Regions from separate parts of the Peribacillus sp. FSL R5-0717 genome, predicted to be linked through region 1. Evidence: riboswitches for the same ligand, from Rfam matches in the RefSeq annotation. Region 1 holds a riboswitch; each other region holds the start of a gene.
The links. A riboswitch is a leader RNA that binds a small molecule or an ion and turns the genes downstream of it on or off. The one in region 1 is predicted to bind cobalamin.
Positions count from the first base shown of each region.

Region 2: linked by a shared signal. The riboswitch ahead of NYE65_RS17750 (ribonucleoside-diphosphate reductase subunit alpha) and the one ahead of NYE65_RS12105 (ABC transporter substrate-binding protein) in region 1 are both predicted to bind cobalamin.
Region 3: linked by a shared signal. The riboswitch ahead of metE (5-methyltetrahydropteroyltriglutamate--homocysteine S-methyltransferase) and the one ahead of NYE65_RS12105 (ABC transporter substrate-binding protein) in region 1 are both predicted to bind cobalamin.

Region 1 is NZ_JBBOOF010000001.1:2,472,033-2,482,829, reverse strand. Features, by position in the region: gene NYE65_RS12110 (polysaccharide deacetylase family protein) at 175-1,023, shown strand; cobalamin riboswitch at 1,110-1,284, shown strand; gene NYE65_RS12105 (ABC transporter substrate-binding protein) at 1,457-2,431, shown strand; gene NYE65_RS12100 (FecCD family ABC transporter permease) at 2,394-3,449, shown strand; partial or broken gene NYE65_RS27240 (heme ABC transporter ATP-binding protein) at 3,455-4,204, shown strand; gene NYE65_RS27235 (adenosylcobinamide amidohydrolase) at 4,211-4,927, shown strand; gene cbiB (adenosylcobinamide-phosphate synthase CbiB) at 4,924-5,889, shown strand; gene cobD (threonine-phosphate decarboxylase CobD) at 5,864-6,937, shown strand; gene NYE65_RS12080 (bifunctional adenosylcobinamide kinase/adenosylcobinamide-phosphate guanylyltransferase) at 6,910-7,485, shown strand; gene cobS (adenosylcobinamide-GDP ribazoletransferase) at 7,482-8,273, shown strand; gene NYE65_RS12070 (histidine phosphatase family protein) at 8,231-8,848, shown strand; gene NYE65_RS12065 (bifunctional adenosylcobinamide kinase/adenosylcobinamide-phosphate guanylyltransferase) at 8,764-9,228, shown strand; gene NYE65_RS12060 (cob(I)yrinic acid a,c-diamide adenosyltransferase) at 9,243-9,827, shown strand; gene NYE65_RS12055 (ECF transporter S component) at 9,830-10,324, shown strand; gene NYE65_RS12050 (ATP-binding protein) at 10,321-10,797, shown strand, end outside.
Region 2 is NZ_JBBOOF010000001.1:3,674,005-3,684,801, reverse strand. Features, by position in the region: gene NYE65_RS17765 (SulP family inorganic anion transporter) at 917-2,374, shown strand; gene NYE65_RS17760 (hypothetical protein) at 2,460-2,606, shown strand; gene NYE65_RS17755 (manganese-dependent inorganic pyrophosphatase) at 2,706-3,635, opposite strand; cobalamin riboswitch at 3,928-4,108, shown strand; gene NYE65_RS17750 (ribonucleoside-diphosphate reductase subunit alpha) at 4,247-6,544, shown strand; gene NYE65_RS17745 (ribonucleotide-diphosphate reductase subunit beta) at 6,590-7,642, shown strand; gene NYE65_RS17740 (flavodoxin domain-containing protein) at 7,632-8,051, shown strand; gene NYE65_RS17735 (hypothetical protein) at 8,170-8,337, shown strand; gene NYE65_RS17730 (cold-shock protein) at 8,379-8,576, opposite strand; gene NYE65_RS17725 (hypothetical protein) at 8,774-9,265, opposite strand; gene NYE65_RS17720 (GNAT family N-acetyltransferase) at 9,382-9,861, shown strand; gene modB (molybdate ABC transporter permease subunit) at 9,823-10,476, opposite strand; gene spx (transcriptional regulator Spx) at 10,724-10,797, shown strand, end outside.
Region 3 is NZ_JBBOOF010000001.1:3,399,716-3,410,512, reverse strand. Features, by position in the region: rRNA gene NYE65_RS16450 (23S ribosomal RNA) at 1-411, opposite strand, end outside; rRNA gene NYE65_RS16445 (16S ribosomal RNA) at 588-2,138, opposite strand; gene NYE65_RS16440 (nucleotidyltransferase-like protein) at 2,403-3,278, opposite strand; gene NYE65_RS16435 (YgzB family protein) at 3,453-3,806, shown strand; gene perR (peroxide-responsive transcriptional repressor PerR) at 3,903-4,346, opposite strand; gene NYE65_RS16425 (D-2-hydroxyacid dehydrogenase) at 4,502-5,227, opposite strand; gene NYE65_RS16420 (hypothetical protein) at 5,188-5,445, opposite strand; gene NYE65_RS16415 (aminopeptidase) at 5,593-6,702, opposite strand; gene bcp (thioredoxin-dependent thiol peroxidase) at 6,714-7,184, opposite strand; gene NYE65_RS16405 (potassium channel family protein) at 7,247-7,666, opposite strand; cobalamin riboswitch at 7,903-8,094, shown strand; gene metE (5-methyltetrahydropteroyltriglutamate--homocysteine S-methyltransferase) at 8,244-10,553, shown strand; gene NYE65_RS16395 (acyl-CoA thioesterase) at 10,546-10,797, shown strand, end outside.

The DNA of each region.
Region 1 (10,797 bases):
GCTAATAGCACATACTTATGAAAAAAAATCCTCATAAATGCTTAGCGTGTCGCTAAGCTTTCATTTTTCCTCTTTTTTCATTAAATGGAATACTTTATTGTTCATTGGTTTTCTGGTACTATTATACTATAAAAAATCAGGAGAATGATAGTGAAAAAATATAGAGTGTTAAGAATGGCGGCATTGCTGGGGGTTTTGATTTTACCTGGATGCACACAATGGATTTTAGAGGGGATAGGCACAAAGACGGCTGCACCGGTTGCGGAAGATGACATTGAAGTGGCCGAAGCGGCTGAGAATGGGACCGGGCAGGATACGGAGGGGCAAATCGATACGGGAGACTGGTTAAAGGCCGAGTCCCCGGTCCAGCTTCCGATCTTGATGTATCACAGCATTTCTGAAGGGAATGGCCTTCTGGTTCCAAGGGAGGAATTCCGATCACAGATGGCTTGGCTTCGGGAGAATGGTTACTATACATTATCCCCTGAAGAAGCATTCCTCGTTTTAACCGTGAATCGGATGCCAAGTGAGAAGTGCGTCTGGATTACTTTTGATGATGGCTATACAGATAACTACACGGAGGCATTCCCGATATTAAAAGAAAATGATATGAAAGCAACTGTCTTCATGATTGGGAAGTCCATTGATAAAGGTCATCACCTGACTGAAAATCAAATGTTGGAGATGAGCAGGGATGGGATTTCAATTGAAAGCCATACCATCAGCCATTTGGAGCTGAACCGCATGACGGCAGAGCAGCAAGAAGCCGAAATGGTTCAGTCGAAGGTGCTGTTCGACCATATCCTCGACCAGGACACGACAGTGCTTTCCTATCCGGTTGGCCGGTATAACGAAGAGAGTCTCAGGCTGTCAGAAGAAGCTGGATATAAGATGGCAGTCACTACCGAACCTGGGGGAGCTTCAAGCGACCAAGGGATGCATGCTCTGCATCGAGTTCGGATTTCACCAGGGTTATCGATCAATGGGTTTGCGTCGCTGATTGAAAATGCTTCAAAGCATTGAAGGTGGAAGGGGCATTTCGCACTTGTTCAGAAAAATCATATAATAATCGATTCTTACATGGTGTATAATGAAGGCAGTGAAAATTATATACATATGAACGATTTGGTGTCTTAATGACTTAAAAGGGAAGTTGGTGAAATGCCAACGCGGTCCCGCCACTGTATATGGGAGCTGACGGCTGTGTACCACTGTATGAGATATGGGAAGGTGCCGTTGACGATGACCATGAGCCAGGAGACCTGCCAGAATTCGTACACCTGTAACCTACGCGGATGGGAAGGTGTGTGGCAGACCCTAAGAAAGAGTCCGTATTGATATTGTTGCCATGCAAGCATCTTCCGTTTAACGGGAGATGCTTTTTGTTTTTGGGGTATCTTCCAGTATTGGTTTTCTCTGTTGGATATAAAGAAATTAAATAAAAAGATTGTGGGGAATGAAAATGAAGAAGATTTTTGGTCTGATACTGTTGATGTTACTTACTGCAGGCATGATGGTAGGCTGCGGTGCTGCTGATGAAGGAAAAGAAAAAGAAAAAGAGCAAACGAATCATGCACAACACGAAGCTTTCCCGGTTACGATTAAAGATGCAAGTGGGGAAAAAGTTACGATAGAAAAAGAACCGAAGAAAATCGTTTCGTTGATACCAAGTAATACGGAAGTGGTCTTTGCACTTGGTTTGGGTAAAAAGGTCGTTGGTGTTTCCGACAATGATAATTACCCGGAGGAAACGAAAGAAATTGAAAAAGTAGGCGGAATGGAAATGAACACGGAGCTGATTGTCTCCATGAAGCCTGACCTTGTTCTTGCGCATGCATCAAGTGCCCATAATTCAAATGAGGGTTTACAGCAGCTTAAGGATGCCGGAATAGATGTACTCGTAGTCAACGATGCACAAAGCTTTGACCAAGTCTATGAATCTATTGAAATGATTGGAAAGGCAACGGGAGAACATGATAAGGCAAATGAAATCGTTGCGGATATGAAAACGAAGCTCAAAGATATCCAGGAAAAAGCCAAATCCGTAAAGAAAGAGGATAGGAAGACCGTTTTAGTGGAAGTTTCGCCTTCACCGGAAATATACACACCTGGGAAAAATACTTTCATGAATGAGATGCTTACTATTATTTCAGCGGATAATGCCGCTGCTGATTTGGACGGTTGGGCAAAAATTGATGAAGAGTCGATGATTGCTGCAAATCCTGATGTCATCATTACAACGTATGGTTATTATACGAAAGATGCAGTAAGTGAAGTGACGGCCCGAAAAGGATGGCAAGACGTAAATGCTGTTAAGGATGGCCAAGTCTTTGATGTCCATTCTGACTTGGTGACCCGTTCCGGTCCACGCTTAATAGAGGGAGTAGAGGAACTTGCCAAAGCAGTCTATCCGAACCAATTTGACAACTAAATGGGCGTTTGCTTATTTGATTGCGTTTTTCATTTTGTTATTCGCAATGACGATAGGCATTTCCTTTGGTTCGGTGCCAGTACCGATTCCCGTACTTATGCAAATAATCGGCAAGGAGATTTTCCACTTGCCGATTTCTGCCGATCCGGATGTGATGCTTACGAATATCGTGATGAACATCCGCTTGCCGCGGGTGCTGCTCGCTGGTTTGGTTGGGGCATCACTTGCGATTGCGGGTGCGGCTTTTCAGGGACTGCTCCGGAACCCGCTCGCTGATCCTTACACATTAGGTATTTCATCAGGAGCATCGGTCGGAGCCGTATTGACGATATTTTTGAATATATCACTGCCATTCATCGGTTTATATACCCTTCCGGCATTGAGTATCTTATGTTCAGTGCTCACGATGCTCTGCGTACTGACTTTTGCAAAAAAAATGGATCGATCGATGAAAGTGGAAACGATCATTTTAACGGGAATCATTTTCAGCTCGTTTTTAAGTGCCTTCATTTCATTGATGATTGCGCTGACGGGTGACGAATTAAGACAAATCATCGGCTGGCTGATGGGAAGCGTCTCAATGCGCGGATGGAATTATATCGTAATCATTTTGCCGTTTTTTATCATTGGTTCGTTGACCTTGATCATGAATACAAGTGAATTGAATGCGATGACTTTCGGGGAAGACCGGGCAAAACACTTAGGTGTGAATGTCAAGCGGCGGAAAATGTGGATCTTGATAGCCGGTTCGACATTGACAGGGGCAGCCGTTGCCGTTTCAGGGGCGATTGGCTTTGTAGGATTGGTCATTCCTCATTTTGTTCGAAAGATTTGGGGACCTGACCATAAACATTTGCTTCCGTTGTCATTGCTGATAGGAGGCGGATTCTTGATATTGGCCGATTTTGTAGCACGAACGATCATTGCCCCATCGGAACTGCCGATCGGGGTGATCACCTCACTTATCGGGGCACCTGCATTTGCGCTGATTTTATTAAAGAGACGGAGAGAAGGGTAAAACGGATGCTTGAAGTAAAAGGGTTAACAGGTGGATATCACAACAAAGCTGTTTTGGACTCTGTCTCTTTTGATGTACATAAGGGGGAATTATTCGGGATTCTTGGTCCTAATGGCAGCGGGAAAACGACGCTTTTAAGTATGCTTAGCGGGGTGCTTGATTATAAAGGCGGAAGCGTACGGATAAGCGGCAGGGATTTGAAGGATTATTCGTCAAAGCAACTTGCACAGGTCATTGCCGTGCTCCCTCAACATTCCTCATTAGCTTTCTCCTATACAGTAAAAGAGACGGTCTCGCTTGGGCGATATGCCCATCAATCAGGTTGGTTCCATAGTTGGTCCGCAGAAGATGAATCGATTGTCCAGCGGGTGATGGAACAAACGGGAGTAGCTGATTTTCAGGATCTTCATTTCGATCGATTATCAGGAGGGGAAAGACAGAGGGTCCTGCTGGCACAGGCCCTTGCCCAAGAGCCGGAAATCCTTTTTTTGGATGAACCTACGAACCATTTGGATCTTTCCTACCAAAAAGATCTTCTTGATCTAATGAGGAAAATGGCAAAAGAGCAGAAGTTGACCGTTATTTCAATTTTTCATGATTTGAATTTGGCTGGATTATATTGTGATCGGCTTATGCTGCTTGAGAAAGGGCAGATTCAGGTTGTTGATGTCCCGAATGAAGTGCTTCAACAGGAACGGATTCAGGGTGTATATCATACGACGATCGAAAAACATCCGCATCCCGCCCTTCCGAAACCGCAAATGTTCATCGTTCCGGAAAAGCATGGCCAGGATACTATCCCGTTGGAAATTGATGAATCTTATTTGACAGTCGGATCTGAGATGATTCAATTGAAGTCTCCGATCCCGCTTAGAACGATGTCTTCTGGGGTGACTGGTTCGGGGACGGGCTGGCATAAGTATTTTGTGAATAGGCACGTCCATCATGGTTATGATTGCGAGGATCATCATGTTGAAATGGCCGACTATTTAACAGCTCATGGTTTTGAGCCTCAGGAAACGGTAGGGATGATGACAGCTGTCTTTCTCGATACGGTCGCTTTCAAGCTTTTAAGAGCTGAAGATTTCTCGGTTTTTATCATTGTGACGGCCGGTGTGGGGAATGCCATCGACGCTTCATTAGCTGACCGGCATTCTTGGAGTTCCGCTCCAGGAACGATAAATACATGGATATTCGTAAATGGGCATTTGGCAGAAGAGGCATATATCCACAGTATAGTGACTGCGACCGAGGCAAAAGTAAAAGCGCTTCATGATTTGCTTGTCATGGATAAGGTGACAAATACTTGTGCAACAGGAACATCGACAGACAGCATGTTGATTGCGGCAACTCAAAGAGGGGCAAAGCTTCAATATGCAGGCACCATCACTCCGTTAGGGAAGCTGATCAGCCGCGGTGTATATGATTGTACAGTGGAAGCATTGACGAATAATCGGAAACGGATTGAGGAATTATGATTTATCATCATCTTTTTGCGGTTACGCTGGCGTTCTTCCTTGATTTATTAATTGGAGATCCGCCAAGTTGGCCGCATCCAGTCAAATGGATAGGAACGCTGATTAGCAAGTTGGACCTGGCATTCAATAAAGGGGCATATAAGAAACGGAAAGGGCTCTTCATGTTGATCATCGTCCTATCGGCGGTGTTATTGATTACACTTCTTACCGTCTATTTGGCTTATCTAATCCATCCGCTTGCAGGTATCCTTTGGGAAGCTGTTGTCATTTCCACAACGATAGCTCAGAAGGGCTTGAAGCAAGCTGGGATGGATGTTTGCCTTCCGCTTAATGAACGGGATTTCCCTGAAGCGAGGGTAAAGCTTTCCTATATCGTTGGCCGTGATACGGCTGATCTTGATGAGCCAGAAATCGTCAGGGGCACCGTGGAAACCGTAGCGGAAAATACCAGTGATGGGATTACAGCGCCATTATTTTGGGCAGCTATCGGCGGTGCGCCGCTCGCGATGGTGTACAGGGCGATTAATACCTGCGATTCCATGGTAGGGTACAAGAATGATAAATATGGGCAATTCGGATGGGCTTCAGCCAAGCTCGATGATATCGTCAACTGGATACCCAGCCGCCTCACCGGATTCCTGATGTTGCTGAGCTCGAAATCCGGCTATCATGGATTCGGCGCCAGATGGAAGATATTATTCAATGATGCAAAAAAACATCCAAGCCCGAATAGCGGGTGGTGTGAAGCAGGCGTTGCTGCGATTTTGGGAATACAGCTTGGAGGCCGTAATATGTACAAAGGAATTGTTTCCGACCGTGCGAGGATGGGAGTTCCGCTTGTTCGATTGGAAGCAAAACATATACCACAAACGATTACCATCATGCATCGGTCATCTTTTCTATTTCTGCTGATGCTATGGTTAGGGGGAATTATTCTTGACGTTACCTTCTCATGGCTCTAATCCTCATTATCTTTATGAAGCGCTGAAAATCGAAATGCCTGAATCTGTTCTCGACTTCAGTGCCAACATCAACCCATTGGGTCCGCCTTTACGCATAAAGGAACAGTGGTCTGGGTTTTTTGAAGGAATCCTTCAATATCCAGATCCGCATGCCATTGAACTGACAAAATTAATTGCAAAAAAAGAAGCACTTCCCAAGGAATCCATTTTGATGGGGAACGGTGGTGCTGAAATCATCATGCTGGTAGCGAACGGATTAGCCAATCAAAGGGTGCTGATCATACAGCCGGCATTTGCGGAATATGCTGAAGCTTGTTTGGCAGCAGGATGTAAGGTCGATTTTCACCAGCTTGATGCTCCTGGGTGGCAATTGGACCTGGAACGTTTGATTCCGCGACTACCCGAATATGATGCCATTTTCTTATGTACGCCCAATAATCCGACGGGAGTTTCATTTAAGCGGGATACGGTTAGGGAATTGATCATGGAATGCCAAAAAGCGGATTGCCTGGTTGTCCTGGATGAGGCTTTTTATGATTTCACGGAGGATGCCTTTAGTTATGCTTCTTTAATCAATGCATTTCCACATTTACTCATATTAAGATCAATGACTAAAATCTTTGCGATCCCCGGTTTGAGACTAGGCTATTTGCTTGCGTCACCTGACATCATAAAACGGGTAAGGAATTATAAACCGCATTGGAGCGTCAACCATGTGGCACTTGAAGTAGGGAAAATCTGTCTTGCAGAAGAAGCCTATATGAGAAAAACAAGAGACTATATTGCATGGCAAAAGCAAAAACTATTCCGGTTTTATGAGGAGCAGGGGTTGGATGTCTCCGATAGCACAGTTAATTTTTATTTGGTGAAAGATGAATCTTTATCCCTTTTCCCCTTTTTGCTGAAAAAAGGAATCGTACCGCGCCATACCTATAATTTTCCGGGCTTGGATGGAAGGTGGCTTCGGTTTGCAGTGAAGAGTGAACATGATAACGAAGCACTGATGGAGGGGGTAAGACAGTGGAGAAAGCAAGGCTCTGTTTTATAACCGGGGGTGTCCGTTCTGGAAAAAGCAGCTTCGCGGAAAGAAAAGCCCTGGAGTATGCACTCCAGATGGATGGGAACTTGCATTACCTCGCCTGCGGCCGAGTCAGTGACGTTGAAATGGGTGAACGCATCCTTAGGCACCGGAAAGATAGGGAAAGCAGCCCGATTGCGTGGAAGACCTCCGAATACGCAACGGATATTACAAGAATAGGGGCGGATATTGATCAGGATTCCATAATTCTGCTCGATTGTCTGACAACCCTGCTTGATAACGAACTATTTGGCCCTGGCCTTCCGCTTGAAGAAGAATTCTTAAATAGCGTTTTTTCAAAAATAATAACCGGAATCAATGAGATAAAAAAACAATCCAATTGTTTAATTGTCGTGAGCAATGAATTGGTGCAGGAACCGATTTTCCAGGATGATTTCCTTCATATTTACGGAAAAACACTGGGATTGCTTCATCAAACGATCGTCGGGCTGGCCGATGAAGCCTATCTAGTGGAAGCGGGAATTCCATTGCGGAAGAAAGGGGGCATGCAGGAATGAGCGGAGTGATCGGATTTTTAATTAACCTGCAGTTCTTTACGGTCTTTCCAATAAAGAAGCAGCTTCCGATGGAGAAGAAGTATATTCACCGTGCCATTCAAACCTTTCCATTAGTAGGTCTTTTGCTAGGCTTGATATTGGGCGGCGTTTTGTATGCACTTGTGGAATGGACCCCATTGTCATCGCTTTCGATTGCCTTTTTCCTTTGGTTTTTGACCATGGCATTAACGGGAGGCTTGCATCTCGATGGCTGGATCGATGCAAGTGATGCTTTTTTTTCCTATCAGGATAAAGAGCGGCGATTGGAAATCATGAAGGATTCCAGGACAGGTGCCTTCGGTGTCATCTCCGTCATAGTCCTATTGGCCGCACGGTTTCTATTTATCTATGAAATTGTCGAAAGGGTAAATGAATGGACATACTTCTTGATCATTGCCCTTCCGCTCTTAAGCAAATGTGTGATGGGTTATTTACTCATCCAAATGCCGCTCGCTAAAAAAGAGGGGCTCGGTGCTTTTTTTCAAAGTGCAGGTACGAAAAGCAGTTTGCCCATTTATTGGCTGTACCTCCTTGTAAGTCTGGCGATTGCCTGGACCATCGATTCTAAGCTTGTCACCTTATTTTTCATCATGTGCCTGGCTGCAATGACTTTCCTGGTTTATATAAAACGTAAAGTCGTCAGTTGGTTCGGTGGGATAACGGGGGATGTGCTGGGGGCATCCGTGGAAGGGGTTGAGCTTTGGTTATGGCTGATATTGTGGCTATTACACTACTTCGCCATGGGCTGACAGTAGCGAATGAGCGAAGGGCCTATTTAGGCTGGACGGATTCTCCATTAAGTGCCGAAGGAGAAAAGGAAATATTGGACTTAAGGGGTTCTTACCCACAGTATGAAAAAATTCACAGCAGTGATTTGCCACGCTGTGTGGAAACTGCACGACTTCTGTTTCCAGATGCAGTTCCGCTCAAAAACCCTTTGTTCCGTGAGATGAACTTCGGCAGTTGGGAAGGGCGGACGTATCATGAGTTGAAGACAGATGGAGAGTATCTTAATTGGCTGGAACGTCCCATGGAGGCACTGGTGCCTGGGGGTGAAAGTTATCCGGCATTTTCCGAACGTGTGAATAATGGCTGGAAACAATTGATTGCCTGTAAGGAGAACCGATTTGCCCTAATGACGCATGGAGGGGTAATTCGTGATTTATTGGTCCGCTATGCCCCGAAGGAAAAGTCTTTTTTTGATTGGGGAATTTCCCATGGCAGGGGATATGAGCTCATATGGGAAGACCGGAACAGCTTAAGGAGGGGAGAACGCTGCACTTTGTTACAGGAGGCGCCTATAATGGGAAAACTAAGTGGGTAAAGCAATTGTATGGTTTGGAAAATGATGTCCTTTGGTTATCCGGTTATCGACAAGAACAGCCGGAATTGATTGATTTCCAAGGCAAGGCAGTTGTATTGCAAGGTTTGGATGCATGGATTCAACAAGATGCAGAAAAGATGGATTCAGATTCGATTCGAAGAAGATGGAAGGAAATCATGGCTGATTGGCGAATATGGGAGAATGAAAGGGATGAACATTGCTGCATTGTGATAGGTTCTGATATTTCCAAGGGAATAGTCCCGATTGAAGCAAGAGACCGCAGATGGCGCGATGCCTGCGGATGGGTCTATCAAGATGTAGTATCCATATCAAAGCGCGTTGATATCATCTGGTATGGAATTGACCAGCGAATAAAGTAGAGGAGGTAATTGGGATGAAAATCTATACACGTACAGGGGATAAGGGACAAACAAGCGTAATCGGAGGTCGGCTCGACAAGGATGACATTCGTGTTGAATCTTATGGAACGGTGGATGAAGTGAATAGCTATATCGGTCTTGCGGTGACAGAATTGGATCCTGCGATATTTTCGGATGTACTGGCCGATCTAGAAAAAATCCAGCATGAGTTGTTTGACTGCGGAGGAGATTTGGCAACCGTTTCCGATAAGGCCCCGCAAAAGCTGACGGATGAGACCATTACCTATTTGGAAGAACGGATAGATGCCTTCATACTTGAAGCGCCGGAATTGGAAAAGTTTATCCTGCCTGGCGGCTCAAAAGCGGCTGCAACGATTCACATTGCCCGAACCGTGACAAGAAGGGCAGAACGGCTGGTCGTTTCATTGATCAAGTCGGGTGCGGCCGTTTCACCATTATCACTTCAATATTTAAATCGTTTGTCGGATTACTTCTTTGCTGTTGCACGTGTGATCAATTTCCGTCTTGGTGTAAAAGATGTGGAATATATCCGCAGCGCAAATGTGTTCCGAGGAGGGAAAAGAAAGGAAAAAGAGTAAACATGGATGTAAGAAAAATTAGTGCAATTGCTATATTCATCGCCTTATCGGCGGTAGGGGCAATGATTAAAATCCCTTCACCGATCGGAAGCATCGCTTTGGATAGTTTTCCGGCCCTTTTGGCGGCTGTCATACTTGGACCGGTATCGGGGGCTATAGTTGCTGGGCTTGGTCATATCATTTCAGCGTTCATCGGCGGCATGACACTTGGGCCATTCCACTTTTTGATCATGGTCGAAATGGCTGTCCTGACATGGATGTTTAGCATTTTATATATAAACGGGAAAATAGTAGGCGCATTTTTCCTTTTCTTTATCAGTAATGCCTTCGTTTTGGCCCTGCCTTTCGCATTTCTGATCAGCCCTGGCTTTTACACGTTATTGGTTCCGGGCTTAACGGTGGCGACGGCGGTAAATGTAGTATTGGCAGTCCTTTTATTGCCGCGCTTGGAGCCTGTTTTGAAAAAAATCATTTTTAAAGATGGATTAGCAGAATGAGTGATTCATTGATTTTGCCATTTTCCGAATCAGATTCCTTGATCGTCTCAAGTGACAATAGCGGCGGGATCGGGCTGAAGGAAAAAGATCTTGTCCATGTCCCTTATGAGGTCGTTGGATATTATTCCTTTCGGGTTGCCGTCATGGAGTGCCTGGGCGTTGGCGGAAGACCCGTAGCCGTCGTACTAAATAATTTCTGCGGTGATGAAGCCTGGGAGGACTTGACCAGGGGTGTCAGGAAGGGGCTGAATGAATTGGGAATGGAGGATCTCCCCATCACTGGCAGCACAGAAAGTAACATGCCGCTTCTTCAGTCGGCACTTGGTCTTATGGTGATTGGTAAACGAGTGAATGAACGTGTTAAAAAGCAACAGCCCTTACGGAAAATCGCTCTGATCGGCAGGCCGCTCGTTGGAGAGGAAGTTATGGAACAGCAAGAGTGGGTCGCGCCATTATCTTTATATAAAAGCTTA
Region 2 (10,797 bases), 1.2 Mb from region 1:
ATTTTCTTGCCCCTTTTTAATTTGCCTAAAATTAAAACAAGGAGGGTTATATATGTTCTTTCCAACCATTTATTCAGCTACTACGGATGAGAGACACATAGTTAAAGATAAAAATACTTGTGCATGCGGCACTAGATATAATGCATTCGCAATGTTATCCAGAAGCGACCTTCGAAAGATCAGGTTCAAGCATTATAAAGAAGTAACATGTCCTTTATGTAAATCCAGTATGATTGATGAGGAATTGCCTCTTAACACAAGGACGGTTCATACTCCCAAACTTTGATAGAGCTGGCTTTTCATCCTCACCACTTCCATATATGGTAAAACGGGAAAATATCATTCCGGTAAAAAAACTCTCTTACTTCCTGCCCACATATTTACACAGTTAGAGCACGATCTTTTTTTCATTATATGAATGGTAAAGGTACGGTCACCCTATAGGGCTCGATAAGATATAAATCAAGTAAGCGTAGAATGTCATGAATCGGTTCCAATCGGTGGCGTAAAGCTAGTAGGAAAGGGAAATCCATGTTTTTGATTTTTATTTATGAAATAGATCTCTACCGTTTTACTCCACTCCCCCTTAGCGGGAATTTTACAAAAGCCTATAGGGCCCCTTACGTAAAAATGGACAAGTCATTAACGGAAATCAAATTCGACTGACTTTATTACAAGCATGACCTGTATGCTTTCGCCTACCTCCTTATAATTGACTTCCCTCACATGATAGCTCAATCAACTATTGCACCAATTCTTCTCTCTTAAAGCATTTTTCCTTCGTAAGATAAGAAATGAATAGCCCTCGATTTGTCGTTTATATTATCCATATAGATAGAACAAAGGACTCATGCTATAATTTAGTGCGTTAAAAAAGAAATGAACACACATATATATAAAAAGAAGGAGTGTTTCTTTGAATACATCTGCATACAAAACGGAATGGTTCGGCAACGTTAGAGGAGATGTTCTTTCGGGAATTGTCGTTGCCTTGGCATTGATTCCAGAGGCGATTGCCTTTTCGATCATTGCTGGCGTTGACCCAATGGTTGGTCTATATGCCTCATTCTGCATTGCCATCGTCATATCCTTTGTCGGCGGAAGGCCGGGAATGATATCGGCTGCCACTGGCGCAATGGCACTCGTCATGGTCGACCTTGTTAAAGATCATGGCTTGAACTATTTACTTGCTGCAACCATATTGACTGGTTTGCTGCAAATTTTACTAGGGGTTTTAAAAATCGGGAAATTAATGAAGTTCATTCCGAAGCCAGTCATGACTGGTTTTGTGAATTCTTTAGCCATCTTGATTTTCACGGCACAGCTCACCCATTTCGTGGGCGAAACATGGATCATGTATGTCATGACAGCCGTTTCATTAGCTATCATTTATCTTTTTCCGCTGATCACGAAAGTCATACCTTCACCACTTGTCGCCATCATATTCATGACGATCGTTGCAGTTACCACGGGGGCTACGGTGCGGACGGTTGGGGATATGGGGCAATTGACCGAAGCGCTTCCGATGTTCATGCTTCCAGACATCCCTTTGACCTTCGAAACTTTGGCGATCATTTTCCCTTATTCCATTGCCCTTGCGTTTGTTGGACTGCTTGAATCGTTATTGACGGCTCAAATTGTCGATGAGATGACTGACACGGACAGTAATAAGAATAAGGAAGCCAAAGGCCAGGGGATTGCGAATATCATCGCCGGATGTTTTGGCGGCATGGCAGGATGTGCGATGATCGGCCAATCCGGTATCAACATTAAATCTGGTGGAAGGGGCAGGCTCTCGACATTTGTAGCGGGCGCATTCCTTATGGTATTAATCGTGGTATTGAATGATGTACTTATCAAAATACCGATGGCTGCACTTGTCGCAGTCATGATCATGGTTTCAATCGGGACATTTGACTGGTCTTCCCTAAAGAGGCTCACTAGAGCTCCTAAGTCGGATGCAACCGTGATGATCGTGACGGTCCTCATTGTCCTTTATACACATGACTTATCAAAAGGCGTATTTGCCGGAGTGCTTTTAAGCATGATTTTCTTCTCGGCTAAAATTTCTAAAGTGGCAGTAGAGAAAACGGCAGACATCCAGGCTAAGAAAATCACTTATCGTATCAGCGGACAAATATTTTTCGCTTCTGTCCAGGACTTTGTTTCAAAGTTCGACTTCAAGGAAAAAGCCGATGCAATCATCATCGACTTCTCCCATTCCAAGATCTGGGATGCTTCAGCAGTCGGTGCTGTCGATACGGTTATTCTTAAATATCAGCTCTTGGGAATACCTGTCCAAGTCCAAGGACTCGATGAAGAAAGTTCTACATTGCTTGAAAAACTCGCCACCTCAGAAAGTAAAATATCTTAAAGAAGTAAAATTCTGCTGAATAGAAACTTTTCAAACCGACAAAATAGATAACATGAATCATTTCCTTTTGAAAGGAGCGAAAAGCATGACACCCGAGCAGGATTATACGGCAGCAAATCTGTCACCGGATTTATTGAAGGAACTGAAAAGCTTTGAAAGCAAACTTGGCGAGGAAGCCAATAAAGAATTGATTGTCATCGCCTATGAAAAAGAAAAGGAATCTTTAAATTAAGAAAAAAGACTCAAACACCCTTAATGGGATGGTTGAGTCTTTTTTTGAATGTACAGAAAAAGGGTGCCCAAGTTTTTAACGAGCAACCCTTTTCCTGTATTATTTGCTGAATACGTCGGTTAAGACCGGCACGATTTGTTTTTTACGCGATACAACGCCTTCCAAGACGGCGATGTTATTGTTTAATGAAACGTCATATGCCTTTTCAACCGCATATGCCGCTTTACCAAGAGCCAAGGCAACGGAATCATTAGTCAGGATATCCGTTACGACGAATAGGAACAAGTCCAATTCCTTCACTGCGATGACCGCTTCAATCGCTGCTTCCAATTCTGCTTGCTTAGCAAGGACTTCGTTCGGATCAACGGCATTGACCTGTGCTATTTCCACTTTAGCCATTCCCATGGAGAATTCCTTGGCATCAAGAGTGATGAGCTGGGCAATCGTTTTGTCGCTTAAGTCAGCTCCCGCTTTCAACATTTCCAAGCCATATTTTTCAGCGTCGACTCCTGCAATGGCAGCCAGTTCCATTGCTGCTGCAACGTCCTGCTCCGTGCAAGTCGGGGATTTGAACAATAAAGAATCGGAAATGATGGCAGACAGCATAAGACCTGCGATTGCTTTAGGGACTTCAATGCCGTTTTCTTTATAAATTTTATTTAAGATGGTTGCCGTACAGCCAACTGGTTCTGCACGGTAATATAATGGATCGCTTGTTTCAAAGTTAGCGATACGGTGATGGTCGATAACTTCCAACACACGGACTTGGTCAATATCTTCAGCACTTTGCTGGCGTTCGTTATGATCGACCAGGATTACGCCATCAGCTTCCCCTGCAACTTTTTCCACAAGACGGGGAGCATCGAATTTGAATTGGTCCAATGCATATTGAGTTTCACCATTCACTTCACCCAGACGAACTGGTTCAGCGTTGATACCTAGCTGTTTTTTAAGATCTGCATAAGCGATTGCTGAACAGATTGTGTCTGTATCCGGGTTTTTATGTCCAAAAACTAATACTTTTTCCAAGATTTTATCCCCTTTTTCATAAATATTTTTCCGCGAATCCCCTCAGTGCAATAACGGAGAGCCACCTTTACTAGACACTTTATTTTAACACAAAATCCCGTAAAATCAGCGCTTGATTTATCCATTCCCCCATAAAATCTTTCATTCCCCCACCCTCTTCCATCACTTTGTCAATAGATAAGGGTTGGTTTTTTTCAAATATATTAGTTGAATTATCATCGTATATGGCTTACGATAATATAAGCAGAAATACTAGATATTGATTACATAAACAATTCCAATAACTATATATAGAATTTTTATAATCCAAGGTGCCAGTGATGGCTGAAAAGGGAATCCGGTGTAAACCCGGAACTGTCCCCGCAACTGTAAATGTGACGAAATGAGAAAACCACTGTATAGCTCTCTATACGGGAAGGACTCAAAGTAGGATGATCATGAGTCAGGAGACCTGCCTTGAATTTTTCACGTTTCTTATTCTTCGGGGATTGAGATGATGAAACGATAGTATAACGGCTATTTTTTCATGCCTCATTTATTCTATCGTTTGATCCGCTCAATTCTTTGGGCGGTTTTTTTATTTTAGCGGAAGTTAACAAGGAGGATTATTAATGACTCAAACATATAACTCTACCATAAGTGAAAATGACACAGAAGCGAAATCCATCCAGCTTGAGATGTTATCGAAGGAATTCGAAGGCCGTCTCGATATGGAAAAGTTCAAAAAGCGTTTTACAAAATGGCTTGATCGCAAAAGTGACTCAACCGAAGAACAGGCATCAAAAAAACTGATTCAGCTCGCTCTTGAAGGCGTGGATATCGATGCCCCGGATTGGACTTTCGTTGCTGCAGCAGAACTGTTGAATACAATGTATAGGGATGCACAAGCCAATCGAGGTTATGAAGGCAAGAGTTATGGCCCGTTCTATGAGCTGATCACAGAACTATCCCAGCTATCGGAAGGTCAGCGTTATCCCATTTATAAACCAGAACTGCTATCTTCATATACAAAAGCGGAAATTGAGGAATTGGGATCGGTGATCGACCCGGAAAAAGATAAATTATTCTCTTACATAGGCATCTACTTATTGAATGACCGTTATCTGGCCCGCCCAAAAAAGGACAAGGTCTTCGAACTGCCGCAAGAACGTTTCATGATCATCGCGATGGAAATCATGCGAATGGAAAAAACGGAGCACCGCCTGCAACTGATAAAAGAAGCATACTGGGCCATGTCCAACCTTTATATGACCGTTGCGACTCCTACACTCTCCAATGCAGGTAAAACACATGGACAGTTAAGCTCCTGCTTTATCGACGCAATTGAAGATTCCATCGACGGAATTTACCTATCAAACTACGATGCGGCAAAAGTATCTAAATTCGGCGGCGGTGTCGGTCTTTACGTCGGTAAGGTTCGCTCGCTTGGTTCCGATATCCGCGGTTTCTCTGGAAACAGTTCCGGCACGACGCCCTGGATTCGACTATTCAACCAGACAGCTGTAAGTGTCGATCAATTGGGGCAACGTAAAGGTGCCATCGCGATTTACTTGGATGCCTGGCATAAAGATATCATGAGCTTCCTCGATTTGAAGACTCAAAACGGGGATGACAGATTAAAAGCACATGATATTTTTACAGGTGTATGCATACCGGATTTATTCATGGAGGCTGTACGCGACAGAAAAGAATGGTATCTTTTCGATCCGCATACCGTTAAGCAAACCCTTGGATTTTCACTTGAAGATCTTTATGACGAAAAGAAAGGCGAAGGAAGCTTCAGGAATCATTATGCACTTGCTGTCGAGGCCGCAGAAAATGGCACGCTTCCAAACTATAGCTTTGAAAAAATCAATGCGATGGACATCATGAAAAGCATCATGATTTCTCAATTAGAAGAAGGCGTACCGTATATGTTCTACCGCGATGAAGTGAATCGGAAGAATCCGAATAAACATAAAGGTATGATTTATTGTTCTAACCTTTGCACGGAGATTGCCCAAAACCTAAGCCCTTCGACGATCACGGATGAATATGAAACAGAAGATGGAGATGTTGTTGTGGTTCGTAAAAGCGGCGATTTCGTTGTCTGCAACCTTTCATCCATTAACTTGCCCCGAGCGGTGGGCAGCGATGTTCTGGAAAGATTGATTCCCATTCAGATCCGTATGCTGGACAATGTCATTGATGTGAATAATCTTCCTGTCAAACAAGCATCCATCTCGAACAAACGGTACCGGGCAATTGGTTTAGGAACGTTTGGATGGCATCATTTACTTGCCACACAGAATATTTATTGGGAATCCGATGAGGCTGTTCGCTTTGCAGATGCTTTATACGAAAAGATCGCTTACTTAACTATCAAGGCATCCAACGAACTGGCCAAGGAAAAAGGATCTTACCCATACTTTGAAGGTTCTGATTGGCATACAGGGGACTATTTCGAACTGCGTGACTATACAGATCAAAAATGGCTGGATTTAAAAGCAGACGTGCAGGAGCACGGAACCCGTAATGGCTATTTAATGGCGATTGCCCCCAATTCATCGACAGCCAAAATCGGTAATTCCACGGATGGAATCGATCCTTTGTATGAAATTGAATTTTACGAAGAAAAGAAAAACTTCAAATTCAAGGTGACCGCACCAGGCTTGACGCCAAATACGTATGAATATTATAAAAAGACGCGATTCAATTTGGATCAACTGGAAAGCATCAGGCAAAATGCAGCCCGCCAACGCCATATTGACCAAGCAATCAGCTTTAATCTGTATGTACACAATACAATCAAAGCGAAGGTCCTTTTGGATATCCATTTAACGGCATGGGAAAGCGGGTTGAAATCAACGTATTATGTTCGTTCGACGTCTTCCGAATATGACAATGCCTGCGAAAGCTGTTCAAGTTAACGTCAATCATGACCCAGTAATCTATTCTTAAAGGAGTTTTCACGAATGACCAATCATATAAAAAAAATTCGGATGCTCGAACCGACGCATCCAACAAAGGCAACCGGTGTTTTCAAAGGAGAAGCTTCAGGCTTCCTCCTTTGGAACGATATACAGTATGAAAAATTCTATGATACCTATACACAGCTCATCAATAACTTTTGGAAGCCTTCGAGCGTGAACATGATTCAGGATAAAAAGCAGTGGGGCGAATTGGATGAAGATATCCAGGACGCTTTTCTCGATATCCTTACGATGATTGCTGGAATGGACAGTCTTCAAACGCCAACTTTAGTAGAGATCCTTCGGTACATAAAAGATCCGGCGGCAAAAGCTATCCTGGCCAACATGGCCCAGCAGGAATCGATCCATAATGAGTCTTATTCCTATATCCTTGCTTCCTTGATTCCGGTAGGCAAGCAAAAACAGCTTTTCGACCGCATCAAAGAACATCCTGAAGTGATTAAGCGTAACCAACCGATCGTTGATGCTTATCAAACGTTCGTGGACGATCCCAGCCCTCAGCATTTATTCGAGGCACTGATCCATTCAACGAACCTTGAAGGGATTTATTTCTATTTGGCTTTCGCCTTTTATTATAATCTAGGACGCCAAAATCTAATGACCGGTTCAGCTACGATGATATCCTATATTCATCGCGATGAAATGGTCCATTTCGATTTCATTGGCATGCTCGTTCAAATCTTGATGTATGAATATCCTGAGTTAAATAATGAAGAAAACACGAAGTTCATCTATACAACGATTGAAAAAGCAGTCGAACTCGAAAAGGAATGGTCTGAATATATGCTCGAAGATATCCAAACGAAAGCCGATCTCGATTTGGAAGAATTCAATGAGTACATCGAATATATCGCCAACAAACGGTTACGTATGCTAGGCCTTGAAAATTTGTATAAAGAGTATGGCGAGAACCCGATGCCATGGATCAAAACGTTCGATGATGAATCCATCGGCCTTACCAAAACCGATTTCTTCGAACAGAAGTCAAGGACATACAGTCAAGTAAATGCCAGCAATGGGTTCGATGAGCTGTAAAATCGCCATTGTCTATCATTCTGCCGGCGGCAATACAAAAGCGCTTGCCGAAGCCCTCGCTGCCCTTTTACCTGAGGCTTTCTTATATCGAATGAATGAATTCGATTTACGTACATTGCCGGATTACGATGCCTTGATCGTCGGCACCTATACATGGGGCAATGGGGAGCTTCCCGCTAAATCAGCAGCCTTTTATAAAGAACTGGAACAGTTGCCTATTGCTCGCCTGAAAACGGGAGTCTTCGGCACTGGCGAAACCAATTATAATCATTTTTGTGGGGCGGTCGATCATTTCCGGGATATGTTATTTGCCAAGAGCCAGTTATTGGTGACATTGAAGATAGAACAGATGTATCAAGAATCAGACCTGCACAGACTTCAAAAGTTCGCTTCGCTATTCCAGAACTGACTGAAAGGGGATTGCGTTTTCGCATATCCCCTTTCAGTGTTTTTTTTAAAACTTGGCTCCCTCAATCATAGCAACGGTAAGCATGAAGTATAATGGAGAAAAAAGGAGATGATATCCAATGACTGAGAATATAACCCAGTTCCTTCCTATCCTTTTTATGCTAGTGCTTGTCGCATTCGTTATATTCATCGTGTTTTTCCTGTCAGGGCATTTTAATCGTACTAAACGGATCGAAGAAAAATTGGACAAAGCATTAAAGGAAATCGCCGAAAAAAAGGAAAAATAAAAAGACTCCAAAATCGGAGTCTTTTTTTTATATGCGTTCAATTATTTTTGAACGTTAGCAGCTTGTGGTCCACGAGCGCCTTGCTCGATTTCGAAAGAAACTTCTTGGCCTTCTTCAAGCGTTTTGAAGCCTTCACCTTGGATAGCTGAGAAATGTACGAATACATCGTCTTGGCCTTCAACTTCGATGAAACCGAAACCTTTTTCTGCGTTAAACCATTTTACTTTACCTTGTACCATGATAGTTCCTCCTGTGTTTGGAAAAATCCATTTTATTACTATTTTTGGTTCTGGATAATGTTTCAAGAGGAATCCTATTACAGTAAATCCTTCTATCAAACTTTTCCGAACAAAAATAATTACTCATATTATATCATGGAAAATCCTAAAAAAACAAGATTATCGCCGTAAATCAACCGACAAATTATCCTAAAATTCTACATATTCCTCTTCTTGCTTTGTCGGAAGCCTTCGTCCAATAAGTAGCGCTCCGCCTCAACCGGACTTTCGAAACATTCCTCAAGATTCGACCCTGAATAAACATTCCAAAGCAGGTCTTCCTTTTGAAGTGTAAGCTCTTGCTTTTCAGGGCCAATCCATGCCCCTTCCAACCTAGCGAACTCGTTTTCCTCTTCTTCAATTTCAGCCGGAGGTTCAGATAGGTAATCCACGCTTCTTTGGATCAATTCTTTTAATTCGGCTTCATTATAGTCACGTATATTGATAAACCCTTTACGGTCAGTGTCTTTTTTTCTCATTTGCCCTGCGTAAACGAACCCATTTCCATTGGGATGCAAGTGCTGAACGACGATCTTTTTCTCCTGGACGCTATCTGGATAATGGAAGTTCACACGTCCCAATGAAACGTCTTTTCGCTGTAATTCCGGAAAAGTTTCAATAATGCTCAATTTTTCTTCAAATGTTAACAAATTTCTTCCTCATTTCATTAGTTCATATTGTTTGTCGATTATAACACAGACTGATTAGAAACAATAATCCCCCTCTTCCATTATAATGTAATGAAAAGGAGTGATAGGATTTGATCATGAGAATTCGGGACCTGGAATCAGACTATGGCCAGCAGCTATTTAAACTGCAGAAAGAATCCTATAAGGTGGAAGCAGAAATGATCGGTTTTGCCGATATACCTCCTCTATTGGAAACATATGAACAATTCATACATTGCCATGAAACGTTTTTATGCTATTTAAAGGGTGATGCCTTAGCTGGTGCCATATCTTATACAAAAGAGAATGGCCAATTGCTGATTTGCCGAATGGTCGTCCATCCTGATTATTTTCGGCAGGGTATTGCGGACGCATTGTTGCATGCTCTCCAATTACACGTCGACTGGGAAAAGATATCCGTTTCGACCGGTAAAATGAACCTTCCCGCACGAAACCTTTACGAAAAAAACGGATTCACCCATAAAGAGGACGTAGAAGCGGCACCTCGCTTATTCATAAGCATATACGAAAAACAGCATTCATTTTATGTATGTCACGATAAAAAGCATAATGAATGAAATGACAATGATTACGGCAACCCATAGCCAGGCCAATGTCATATTCCCGGAGTCCATGGCGATATAAATCGCGGTCGGTATGGTTTGTGTCTGTCCGGGAATGTTACCGGCAAACATGAGTGTGGCCCCGAATTCCCCCAACGCACGCGCTGAACTTAAGATGGCACCTGTGACGATCGATTTGACCGCCAATGGGAGGCTTACAAACAGGAATAACCTCCACTCCCCGGCCCCGTCAACCCTTGCTGCATTTTCAATTTCTTCATCTATACCTTCAAAGCCCGTTTTAGCGGATTGGTACATTAGCGGAAAAGCTACCACGGTAGATGCAATGACCGCAGCCCACCACGTGAACATCAGGGGCTGGTCAAAAACCATTTCAATGAATTGTCCCGGCAGTCCATTCTTGCCAAAAATCACGATCAATAAAAACCCAACGACGGACGGCGGCAAAACAAGCGGCAATAATAACGCTGTTTCCAGCAGGACTCTTCCCCTGAATTGCTTTTTAGCCATCATTCGCGCCAGGAAAATTCCTAAAATGAAAACAAGGATACCCGATAGTCCCGCTACTTGTATCGATAGCCTGACTGGTGACCAAAAATCCCCTGTCATGATACTTCTCTCACACCACTATTAAATATCGGCATATGCAGGTCCTTATTCGGTTTCATTACCCAAACCGTTTCTTTTTCATTAAAGGCAGATTCCATTTCATTTTCTCCCTTTCTTTTTAAAATAACATTTAAGTTTATTTTTCTTGACATCTTGCTGACACAAAGGAACGTTAAAGTAAGAGTATCACAAATATAAAAATATTTTCATTCCAATAAACTTGAAAACTTTGAAGGAGTCGATTTTAATGGTAACAATTTATACTACCCCAAGCAGTTTAGCATGTCGTAAAGCAAAAGCTTGGCTTAAGAAGAACGAAAT
Region 3 (10,797 bases), 930 kb from region 1:
TCCACTCAGGAGGGAACGAAGTTTCAACTACAGGGTTTTTACCTTCTTCGACGGACCTTTCCAGGTCGCTTCATTTACCCCGTTCCTTTGTAACTCCATGTTGAGTGTCCTACAACCCCAAGAGGCAAGCCTCTTGGTTTGGGCTAATTCCGTTTCGCTCGCCGCTACTCAGGAAATCGCGTTTGCTTTCTCTTCCTCCGGGTACTTAGATGTTTCAGTTCCCCGGGTCTGCCTTCAGTACCCTATGTATTCAGGTAAAGATACTGTTCCATTACGAACAGTGGGTTTCCCCATTCGGAAATCTCCGGATCAAAGCTTACTTACAGCTCCCCGAAGCATATCGGTGTTAGTCCCGTCCTTCATCGGCTCCTAGTGCCAAGGCATCCACCGTGCGCCCTTTCTAACTTAACCGTTAAAAAAGATCTTACAGATGCTTTGAAAAAAATTAATTGCCTTCTATCTATTATCTAGTTTTCAAGGAACAAAGCAGAAAGAATCCATCACATCGTGATGTTCGTCTTTCCTATTTGAATGAATTACTCATTCAAAACTGAACAAAACAAAAGCGCTCTCGTAATTATCCTTAGAAAGGAGGTGATCCAGCCGCACCTTCCGATACGGCTACCTTGTTACGACTTCACCCCAATCATCTGTCCCACCTTAGGCGGCTGGCTCCATGAAGGTTACCTCACCGACTTCGGGTGTTACAAACTCTCGTGGTGTGACGGGCGGTGTGTACAAGGCCCGGGAACGTATTCACCGCGGCATGCTGATCCGCGATTACTAGCGATTCCGGCTTCATGCAGGCGAGTTGCAGCCTGCAATCCGAACTGAGAATGGCTTTATGGGATTCGCTTACCTTCGCAGGTTTGCAGCCCTTTGTACCATCCATTGTAGCACGTGTGTAGCCCAGGTCATAAGGGGCATGATGATTTGACGTCATCCCCACCTTCCTCCGGTTTGTCACCGGCAGTCACCTTAGAGTGCCCAACTGAATGCTGGCAACTAAGATCAAGGGTTGCGCTCGTTGCGGGACTTAACCCAACATCTCACGACACGAGCTGACGACAACCATGCACCACCTGTCACTCTGTCCCCCGAAGGGGAAAGCCCTATCTCTAGGGTTGTCAGAGGATGTCAAGACCTGGTAAGGTTCTTCGCGTTGCTTCGAATTAAACCACATGCTCCACCGCTTGTGCGGGCCCCCGTCAATTCCTTTGAGTTTCAGCCTTGCGGCCGTACTCCCCAGGCGGAGTGCTTAATGCGTTAGCTGCAGCACTAAAGGGCGGAAACCCTCTAACACTTAGCACTCATCGTTTACGGCGTGGACTACCAGGGTATCTAATCCTGTTTGCTCCCCACGCTTTCGCGCCTCAGTGTCAGTTACAGACCAGAAAGTCGCCTTCGCCACTGGTGTTCCTCCAAATCTCTACGCATTTCACCGCTACACTTGGAATTCCACTTTCCTCTTCTGCACTCAAGTTCCCCAGTTTCCAATGACCCTCCACGGTTGAGCCGTGGGCTTTCACATCAGACTTAAGGAACCACCTGCGCGCGCTTTACGCCCAATAATTCCGGACAACGCTTGCCACCTACGTATTACCGCGGCTGCTGGCACGTAGTTAGCCGTGGCTTTCTGGTTAGGTACCGTCAAGGTACCAGCAGTTACTCTGGTACTTGTTCTTCCCTAACAACAGAACTTTACGACCCGAAGGCCTTCTTCGTTCACGCGGCGTTGCTCCGTCAGACTTTCGTCCATTGCGGAAGATTCCCTACTGCTGCCTCCCGTAGGAGTCTGGGCCGTGTCTCAGTCCCAGTGTGGCCGATCACCCTCTCAGGTCGGCTACGCATCGTCGCCTTGGTGAGCCATTACCTCACCAACTAGCTAATGCGCCGCGGGCCCATCTATAAGTGACAGCGTAAACCGTCTTTCCATCTTCTCTCATGCGAGAAAAGAACGTATCCGGTATTAGCTCCGGTTTCCCGAAGTTATCCCAGTCTTATAGGCAGGTTGCCCACGTGTTACTCACCCGTCCGCCGCTAATCTCAGGGAGCAAGCTCCCATCGATTCGCTCGACTTGCATGTATTAGGCACGCCGCCAGCGTTCGTCCTGAGCCAGGATCAAACTCTCCGAAGAAATGTTTGACTTGCTCATTTGCTTTTTTGATAGTGTGTGCTCACTTAAAATTTAACGTTGGCGCTTTGTTTTGTTCAGTTTTCAAAGAGCATTTTTGATGTTGCCTACTTCGTAAGCGACTTTTACATCTTATCATGTTTTCAACTCTGTTGTCAACATGTTTTTTTTTTTGTTTTGATGAAGCTGCGAAAGCTGATGTCCCGCAGCGACATGTATTAATATAACACCTATATTATTATTGGTCAACAATAAAAATGCATTTTTTTAAAAGTTTTTTGATACACGATAAAACCGATGATATACCTCGTGCCCTTTTGTCTCCGCTTTGATTACATCGATTACCTTCTTCTCTATCAAATATTCCAATAAAACGCCTAGGTCTACTGAATAAAACTTAACTTCCGGATGCTCCATAAGCTCTGCAATCGTCCACGGATCTTCTTTCATTCCCATTATTTCGACCAAATGCTGTGAACCTGCATTCGTCCTCGAATATATAAGAAATTCGCTCGCAAGGAATAAAAGCTCCAATCTTTTTTCGAGCGTTTCCTCACTGCTGATCAATTCTTTATACAGCTTGTAAATTTCAGGTTCCATATGCTTCACTTGGTTCCAGACAGTAACCTCCGGATAAAAGCCCTGTTCTATTATCTCCAAACGTGCCAAATGATGCAGGGAATGAACGATATGATTGTATGCCTCAAGATGATGGCCTTTTTCAAAGAAGCTTTTCCCATCCATGTACCTGCGAATTAACTTCGCGAACTCCATCCCCATCTTTAACTTCCTTCCATAGAAGGGGAACTCCCGGATTTCGGTTTTCAAACGGTCCAGATATTCGTTCCGGTCAAAAAGGACCTTCCCGTTATATATCCAGTCAACCACTTTGCGGTTCGTGCCTAATAGGAGCCATTCTTTTAATTGGTCTTCCTTTACGATATGCAGGGCCGCCTTTTTATCCTGGTATGTGTAGTGTTTTAAAAACACGGCCTCTTCTGCTTCGTCTGCAATTACAAAAAGGATGTAGTCAAACGTATCGGTAATCGGGCTATTATCATCTCTTTTTTCTACTAACAAGATTCCAAGTGTAGATTTTAAACTTGCTCGCTCTTGATAAATCGGGCGAAGGATATCTTCCATCATAAATTCCTCCAAAACCTTTTTTTTAGATTTTCGACAATACTCTTCAAATTCCTGCTTAGTTCCCTTACCCCAAACCATTTCAATTCAAAAGTAATATGTATCCTTTATTTCTTTTTTGTTCCATCCATTGTTTATGTTATAGTTAAAGTTATATTTTAGGAGGGACAATCCATGGCTAAATATTCTAGCAAAATCAATAAAATACGCACTTTTGCTTTGAGTTTGATTTTCATTGGCTTTATCGTAATGTACCTTGGGCTTTTCTTCAAAACACACCCTGTTGTCATGACGATTTTCATGGGGCTGGGCCTTTTATTCATAATCGCAAGCACAGGGGTTTATTTCTGGATTGGAATGCTTTCTACAAAATCGATCCAGGTTGTCTGCCCTAACTGCAGCAAACCTACAAAAATACTAGGACGCGTAGATATTTGCATGCATTGTGAAGAACCATTGACACTTGACAAAAAGTTGGAAGGCGAAGAATTCAATGAAAAATATAACCGGAAAAGCCTGCATGATTAAGTCGATTAGCTGAATTCCCTTTCAAGAAGGCTTTAACAATTGTATCATTTCTTCATAAACATGAAAAAAAGTTCCAACCAAGTGGAGGAACTTTTTTTAATGCGATTCTTTTTTCGCACAATCCATACAGTCGCCGTAGATTTCCATCCGATGGTGACTAACATTGAAACCAGTGACTTGTGCTGCGAAATGCTCGACTTCATCCAATGCAGGATAATCGAAGTCCACAATTTTACCGCAAGTTTGGCAAATTACATGATAATGATTCGTCGTCACAAAATCAAACCTTGCCGAAGAATCCCCATACGTAAGTTCTTTTACCAAACCTACCTCACGGAACACACGCAGGTTGTTATAAACCGTTGCCACACTCATATTCGGAAACTTGCCTTCCAGCGCTTTATATATATCATCAGCGGTAGGGTGGGACATGCAGCTTATCAAATACTCAAGTATCGCATGGCGTTGAGGAGTTATTCTTACACCGGTATCTTTTAAGGAATCCAACGCTTCTTTTAACTGAACTTCAGACACCGTCATCCACCTCTTTTTCTCATTAAGTATGCATTCTTAAATTGTAATGTTTATAAATAGTGTACCTTTTATCCGTTGAATTTGTCAATAATTCAATGGCTTAACCATTCTTTTTTAGTTTATTCATGAAGACTTGATTCTTTCCCATTTTTGCATTGAACTTAGTATCCCCTAGATAAGTCGATTACGTTGGTGAAGTCTTTTCCAGCTTTCAGGTATTCACGCATATTTTTTTCGAATATAGCAAAGGTCCTTGGTAAATATTCTCCGCTTTTACTTGAAAGATGCGGTGTGACTGTAACATTCTCCATCCTCCAAAACGGATGCCCTTTTCCTAAAGGCTCCGGATCAAATACATCCAAGATGGCATGAGACAATTCCCCGGCATCCAGGGCTTCGATCAGCACTTCATCTTTAATCAAGTCGCCGCGGCCAATATTCACGAATACTGCAGATTCTTTCATGGCTTTGAAGTGTTCTTTTTGCAGAAGGCCCTTCGTTTCATCCGTACTTGGCAGGACGGATACTATATAATCGGCTCCCGGTATGGCTTCCAATAAATGATCCAGGTCATACACGTGATCAATGGATTCCACCGGTTTCCCGCTCCGGTTCACTCCTATCGTCTTCATCCCAAAGGCTTTCCCAAGACGAGCCACTTCCCCTCCTATTGCTCCTACACCCAATACGAGCATGGTCTTGCAATTTAATTCCCCTACTTCAATCTTTCTATCCCACAATTCTTCTTTTTCATTCTTCATAAGCAGCTTCAATTTCTTTTCATATTGCAAAAGCATCCCTATCGTATACTCGGCCATCGGGATTTTATGTATGCCTCTTGCGTTGGTCACCATAATGCCTCGTTCCTCGATGGCTTTAAATGGCATAGTTCCATCCCTGCACTCATGACCATGATCCATTTCAAGTTCGCTGCTTTCTCAATGATTTCTTCAGTTAAATCTTCACCATATGTAATTAAGATTTCCGCTTCACGAAGCGGCCCACCTTTCCATTCTTTTTGATAAATGAAGTTCAAATCAGGAAAAGCTTTCATCATTTTCATTTGGATACCTTCATTCGGAATGACAGTCGAAAGTATTAACATGTTTATCTCCCCCTTTTATTAACATAAAAAAACACGGGCTCTATGTGTCCCGCGCAACTTTCTCTGAGGAGGTATTCCCTTAATAAAGCATATTCGGGTGTCCCCTTTTTGAGTTGGACAAAAGCCTCATCCTTATTAAAAAAGGCTTTATTTTAAAGAATTTGGGTTTAATGCTTGTAATTCCGGCAAAACAAAAAAGCCATCCCTTCTGATCAGGACGTCGTCGAAATAGATGTCACCGCCCCCAAATTCCGGACGCTGGATCAAGACCATATCCCAATGTATCGATGACCGGTTTCCATTATCCGCTTCATCATAGGCAAGCCCAAGAGCCAAGTGCAGGCTCCCGCTTATTTTCTCATCGAACAAAATATCGTCCATAGGTTCCAATATGTATGGATTGATTCCAATAGCGAACTCCCCTATAAACCGGGACCCTTCATCAATATTCAGAATTTGGTTCATTTCAAGATCACGATTGGAAGTCGCTTTAATGATTTTCCCCTTTTTCAAGTTTAATTCTATATCACTAAAGGTAATTCCTTCATAGGTTGTGGGTGTGTTGAAGGATATCCTTCCATTGAGACTATCTTTTATGGGTGCCGTAAATACTTCCCCATCCGGTAAATTCTTTTTTCCGGCACATATGACGGCCGGCATGCCTTTGATGGAAAAGGTCAAATCTGTCCTTGGTGAAACGATCCTGACTTTGTCAGTACGTTGCATCAAATGTTTTAACGGCTTCAAAGCCGCCTCCATTTTCCCGTAATCCATCGTGCATACGTTCAAAAGAAAGTCTTCGTATCTATTGAAGGTCATGCCGGCTTTTTGCGCTGATGCCTTGGTGGGATAATTAAGTAAGACCCAACGTCGGTTGTTTACATAAAAAAGTGTAGGGGAATTCATGGCCTCCCCTTGAAGACGGTGCCTCTCGATGGGAACATCAGTCATTTCCGCATTGTTTTCTTCCCCAGTGATGATGATGACCGCATCGATATCCGTATATTTCTTCAAGGCCCATTGTGAAGCTGTGTCAAGCTGCTCCTTCACATTCCCTAGTAACAGGTGGCGGCTTATCTCATCGTCCTCGAGTTCCACATATGGATAAGCACCCACTCTGTATATTTCATCAATCAACTCTTTTAATAATGGTTTCGTGTTGATATGCCCCCGTATGAGGATTCTCTCTTTAGGCTGTAATTGTATCGAATGATGAACCAGCCTGGCTGCAAGCTTCGTTATCCTCTCATCCTTCATCTGCCTATCCCTTATTTTTCGAATTCGCGAAGAGTTTCAAGCGCTTCTTCGACATGGCCTTTAACCTTTACTTTACGCCATTCTTTGACTACATTTCCAGCCTTATCAATCAGGAAAGTTGAACGTTCAATGCCCATATACTCCTTGCCGAAGTTCTTTTTCAATTGCCAAACATCAAATGATTCAGCCGCTTCATGATTTTCGTCAGCCAGCAGCAGAAAAGGCAATCCATGTTTTTCGATGAATTTTTCATGACGTGCCGCTGGATCTGGGCTGATACCAAGGATGACCGCGTTCAATTCCTCGAATTGCTCATTATGGTCCCGGAAATCACAGGCCTCCGTCGTGCAACCTGGCGTCATGTCTTTTGGGTAAAAATATAATACAATGTTTTTCCCCTTAAAATCCGATAGGGAAACCATTTCACCATTGTTTGCAGGGAGTTTGAAATCAGGTGCTTTTTCGCCAATTTTAACAGTCATATTGAACCCTCCATTTCTTTCATTATGGTAAGAGTACCCAATAATCGAAAGAAACACAACTTTCATTTATCCTTCCTATCTTTCTGCTCCAGATCGATCACCGTACGAATCACGAACGCTGCCGGCAGTGTATACCCAATGAAGGCCTGAATGGTAGCTATCATCCTTCCCATGCCAATCGGGGCTATATCTCCATACCCTACAGAAAACATCGTCATCGCACTAAAATAAAAAGAAGTCTTCAATTGCTCATAGAAAGTCCCATCCAACCGATTGCCCATATCAAGAATCACCGAATGATTCTGAAGCTCGTATAATAAATATATCAGTGCAAATCCAACTAATATCGTCGCATATAAATTGCCAAGCCACAGCATATCTTCAAGAGAAAATTTCTTTCCTCTCGACTCAACAAGAAATAACGTACGAATGCTCATCACCATGCAAAAAATGATCCCTGCAATCAAGATGTAGAAAGTCATCCCCCACGCCCCATTTCAAAACGCCACTTCCTCTATACATACTCCCTGTCCAAACAATATATTCTTTTTAGGAATCAGCCTTATCACCGACAAACGCATTAAACGGAAACTTTCCCTAATCCTTTTTCCATGTTGACCCTTTTGGTCGGATATGTTAAGATTGTCTAAATTTTTATAATAGTTTTTATTTTATAAATCTTTGACCTGCAAACAGTTAACAAGGCAGGTTTTACAAAATTTCATATGTGGAAATAGGTTCCTAATTTTCATTAGGATTAAAAGGGAAGTCCGGTGTAATTCCGGCACGGTCCCGCCACTGTAATGGGAATGTTAGCGTCTTTCGATATGCCACTGATCAACGGATCGGGAAGGCCAGCCGCTAATGATATTCCCTAAGTCAGGAGACCTGCCTATTTCGACAACACTGTTTTAACCTACGGGAGATAGGGAGGTGTTAGGGACCTTATAATTGTAAGGGGCATTTTGCATGCAACTTTATTATTTTAAGCATTTCTAACTTTCTTTTTTGACGGTTAGGAATGCTTTTTTTATTGTTCGATCAATTGAATGTAGGAGGATGGGAATTTTGAAGAGCAGCAGTTTGGGTTACCCTCGAATCGGGGAAGATCGTGAATGGAAACGTACATTGGAAGCATACTGGTCAGGTAAAATCGATAAAGCGGAATTTACGGCACAACTAAAGGCCATCCGTATAGGCAACTTACAAAAACAGAAGCAACGGGGCATTGATATCATCCCTGTAAACGACTTCACTTTCTATGATCAAATGCTCGATATGTCCGTCATGTTCGGTCTTGTTCCTGAACGTTATTCAGCTTATGAAGGCGGAAGTGTCCCCCTTTCCGTTTATTATTCAATGGCCCGGGGAAACAATGATGAAATCGCTTCAGAAATGACGAAATGGTTCAATACGAACTATCACTATATTGTCCCTGAATTAAAACTGGCGCAGCTTACTTTAACAGAAAATAAACCACTTACAGCATATCGGGAAGCCAAGGAAAAGCTAGGGATTGAAACGAAGCCCGTGTTGATCGGACCTTATACTTTCATCTCCCTTTCAAAAGGCTTCAATAAAGAAGAAATCCCTGGCATCATCCTGAGCCTGCTTCCCCTATACACGCAAATCCTGCGGGAGTTGGAGCAAGAAGGCGTGAAGTGGGTACAAATGGACGAGCCTTCCCTTGTTTCATCCATTTCCAAGGATGATATGCAAACCGTTACTTACCTCTATGAAAAACTGAATGAAGCAGCACCAAACCTGAACATCATGCTACAAACATACTTTGATGCGGTGGAACATTACCAAGAAGTCATCGAATTACAAGTCCAAGGGATCGGTCTTGATTTTGTACATGATAAAGGGAGGAATTTAAGTAACCTTGAGGCATTCGGTTTCCCGAAGGACAAAGTACTTGCAGCGGGTGTGATTGACGGAAAAAACATTTGGCTATCTGATTTATCCAAAAAAATCGAATTGATCGAGACACTTAAGAAACAGGTAGCCGAGGACCAAATCTGGCTACAACCCTCTTGTTCCCTGCTTCATGTCCCGGTGACCGTTCGTAATGAAACCGCCCTTTCAAAAGAAGTGAAAGAGGCACTTGCTTTCGCTGATGAGAAACTTGAGGAAATCACACTTTTGGTCAAAGGGAATAATCAAGGCATTGAAGCAATCGCCGAAAAAGTCGATGCCAATAAATTTACGATTCAAACGTTAGCCAATTCGAATATCCGAAAACACGGGTCTGTACAATCCAATGTCGAAAAGGTTAAAAACAGGACCGCCGGCCGTCAGCTTCCATTTAAAGACCGTTACCAAAAACAACAGGAATTTTTCAAATTGCCTTTTCTCCCTTCGACTACGATCGGAAGCTTTCCGCAGACATCTGAAGTTAAACAAGCACGCGGGAAATTCAATAGAGGAGAATGGACAGCCAAGCAATATGAAACATTCGTTAACGAAGAAATCGGCAGGTGGATCGAAATCCAAGAAGAAATCGGTTTAGATGTTCTCGTTCATGGGGAATTCGAACGGACTGATATGGTTGAATACTTCGGTCATAAATTAGGTGGATTCATCTTTTTAGAAAAGGGTTGGGTACAATCCTATGGATCCCGCTGCGTGAAACCGCCAGTCATCTTCGGCGACATCCATTTCATCGAACCGATGACAGTCAGGGAAAGTGTATACGCACAATCACTGACGAAGAAGACGGTGAAGGGAATGCTGACAGGTCCTGTTACGATTTTGAACTGGTCTTTCGTCCGTGATGATATTTCCAGGGAGAATGTTTGCTATCAGCTGGCGCTCGCTTTAGAAAAAGAAGTCATTGCCTTGGAATCTGCTGGAATTAAAATGATTCAGGTTGATGAGCCTGCACTTAGAGAGGGTCTGCCATTGAAAAAAAGCGATCGCGACGAGTATTTGAACTGGGCAGTGAATTCATTCTTGATATCCACATCAAGCGTGGAGGATACAACCCAAATTCACACGCATATGTGCTATTGCGACTTCAACAGTTTCATGGATGTCATCTCCTCCCTCGATGCCGATGTAATTTCCATCGAAACATCCCGCAGTCATGGGGAGCTCGCTTCCGCATTCGAGGAAAAAACATATGAAAAAGGCATTGGCCTGGGGGTGTATGATATTCACAGCCCGCGTGTGCCGGCAGTGGAAGAAATGGTCGATATGATTGAACGGGGCATCAAGGTATTGGATAAAGACCAGTTTTGGATCAATCCCGACTGCGGCCTGAAAACAAGGGGTATCCCGGAAACCGTCGCTTCCCTGAAAAACATGGTCGAAGCAGCAAAAGTCGTCCGTAAAAACCTTTTAGTAAACCAGCAGGCAAATGATTGAAAAGAACGTTGCCCATCCAACACAGCAGTCACGGACTTTTTTAACCGACCTTGTTTTTCCACCGGATACAAATCATCATAATACCATCTTTGGCGGAAAAGTAATGGCCTATGTCGATAAAATAGCTTGCATTTCCGCTATGCGACATTGTCGAAAACCCGTTGTGACTGCTTCAAGCGACTCTTTTGATTTTTTGGCCCCCATCAAAACAGGGGACGCGATCAACCTTGAAGCTTATGTCACC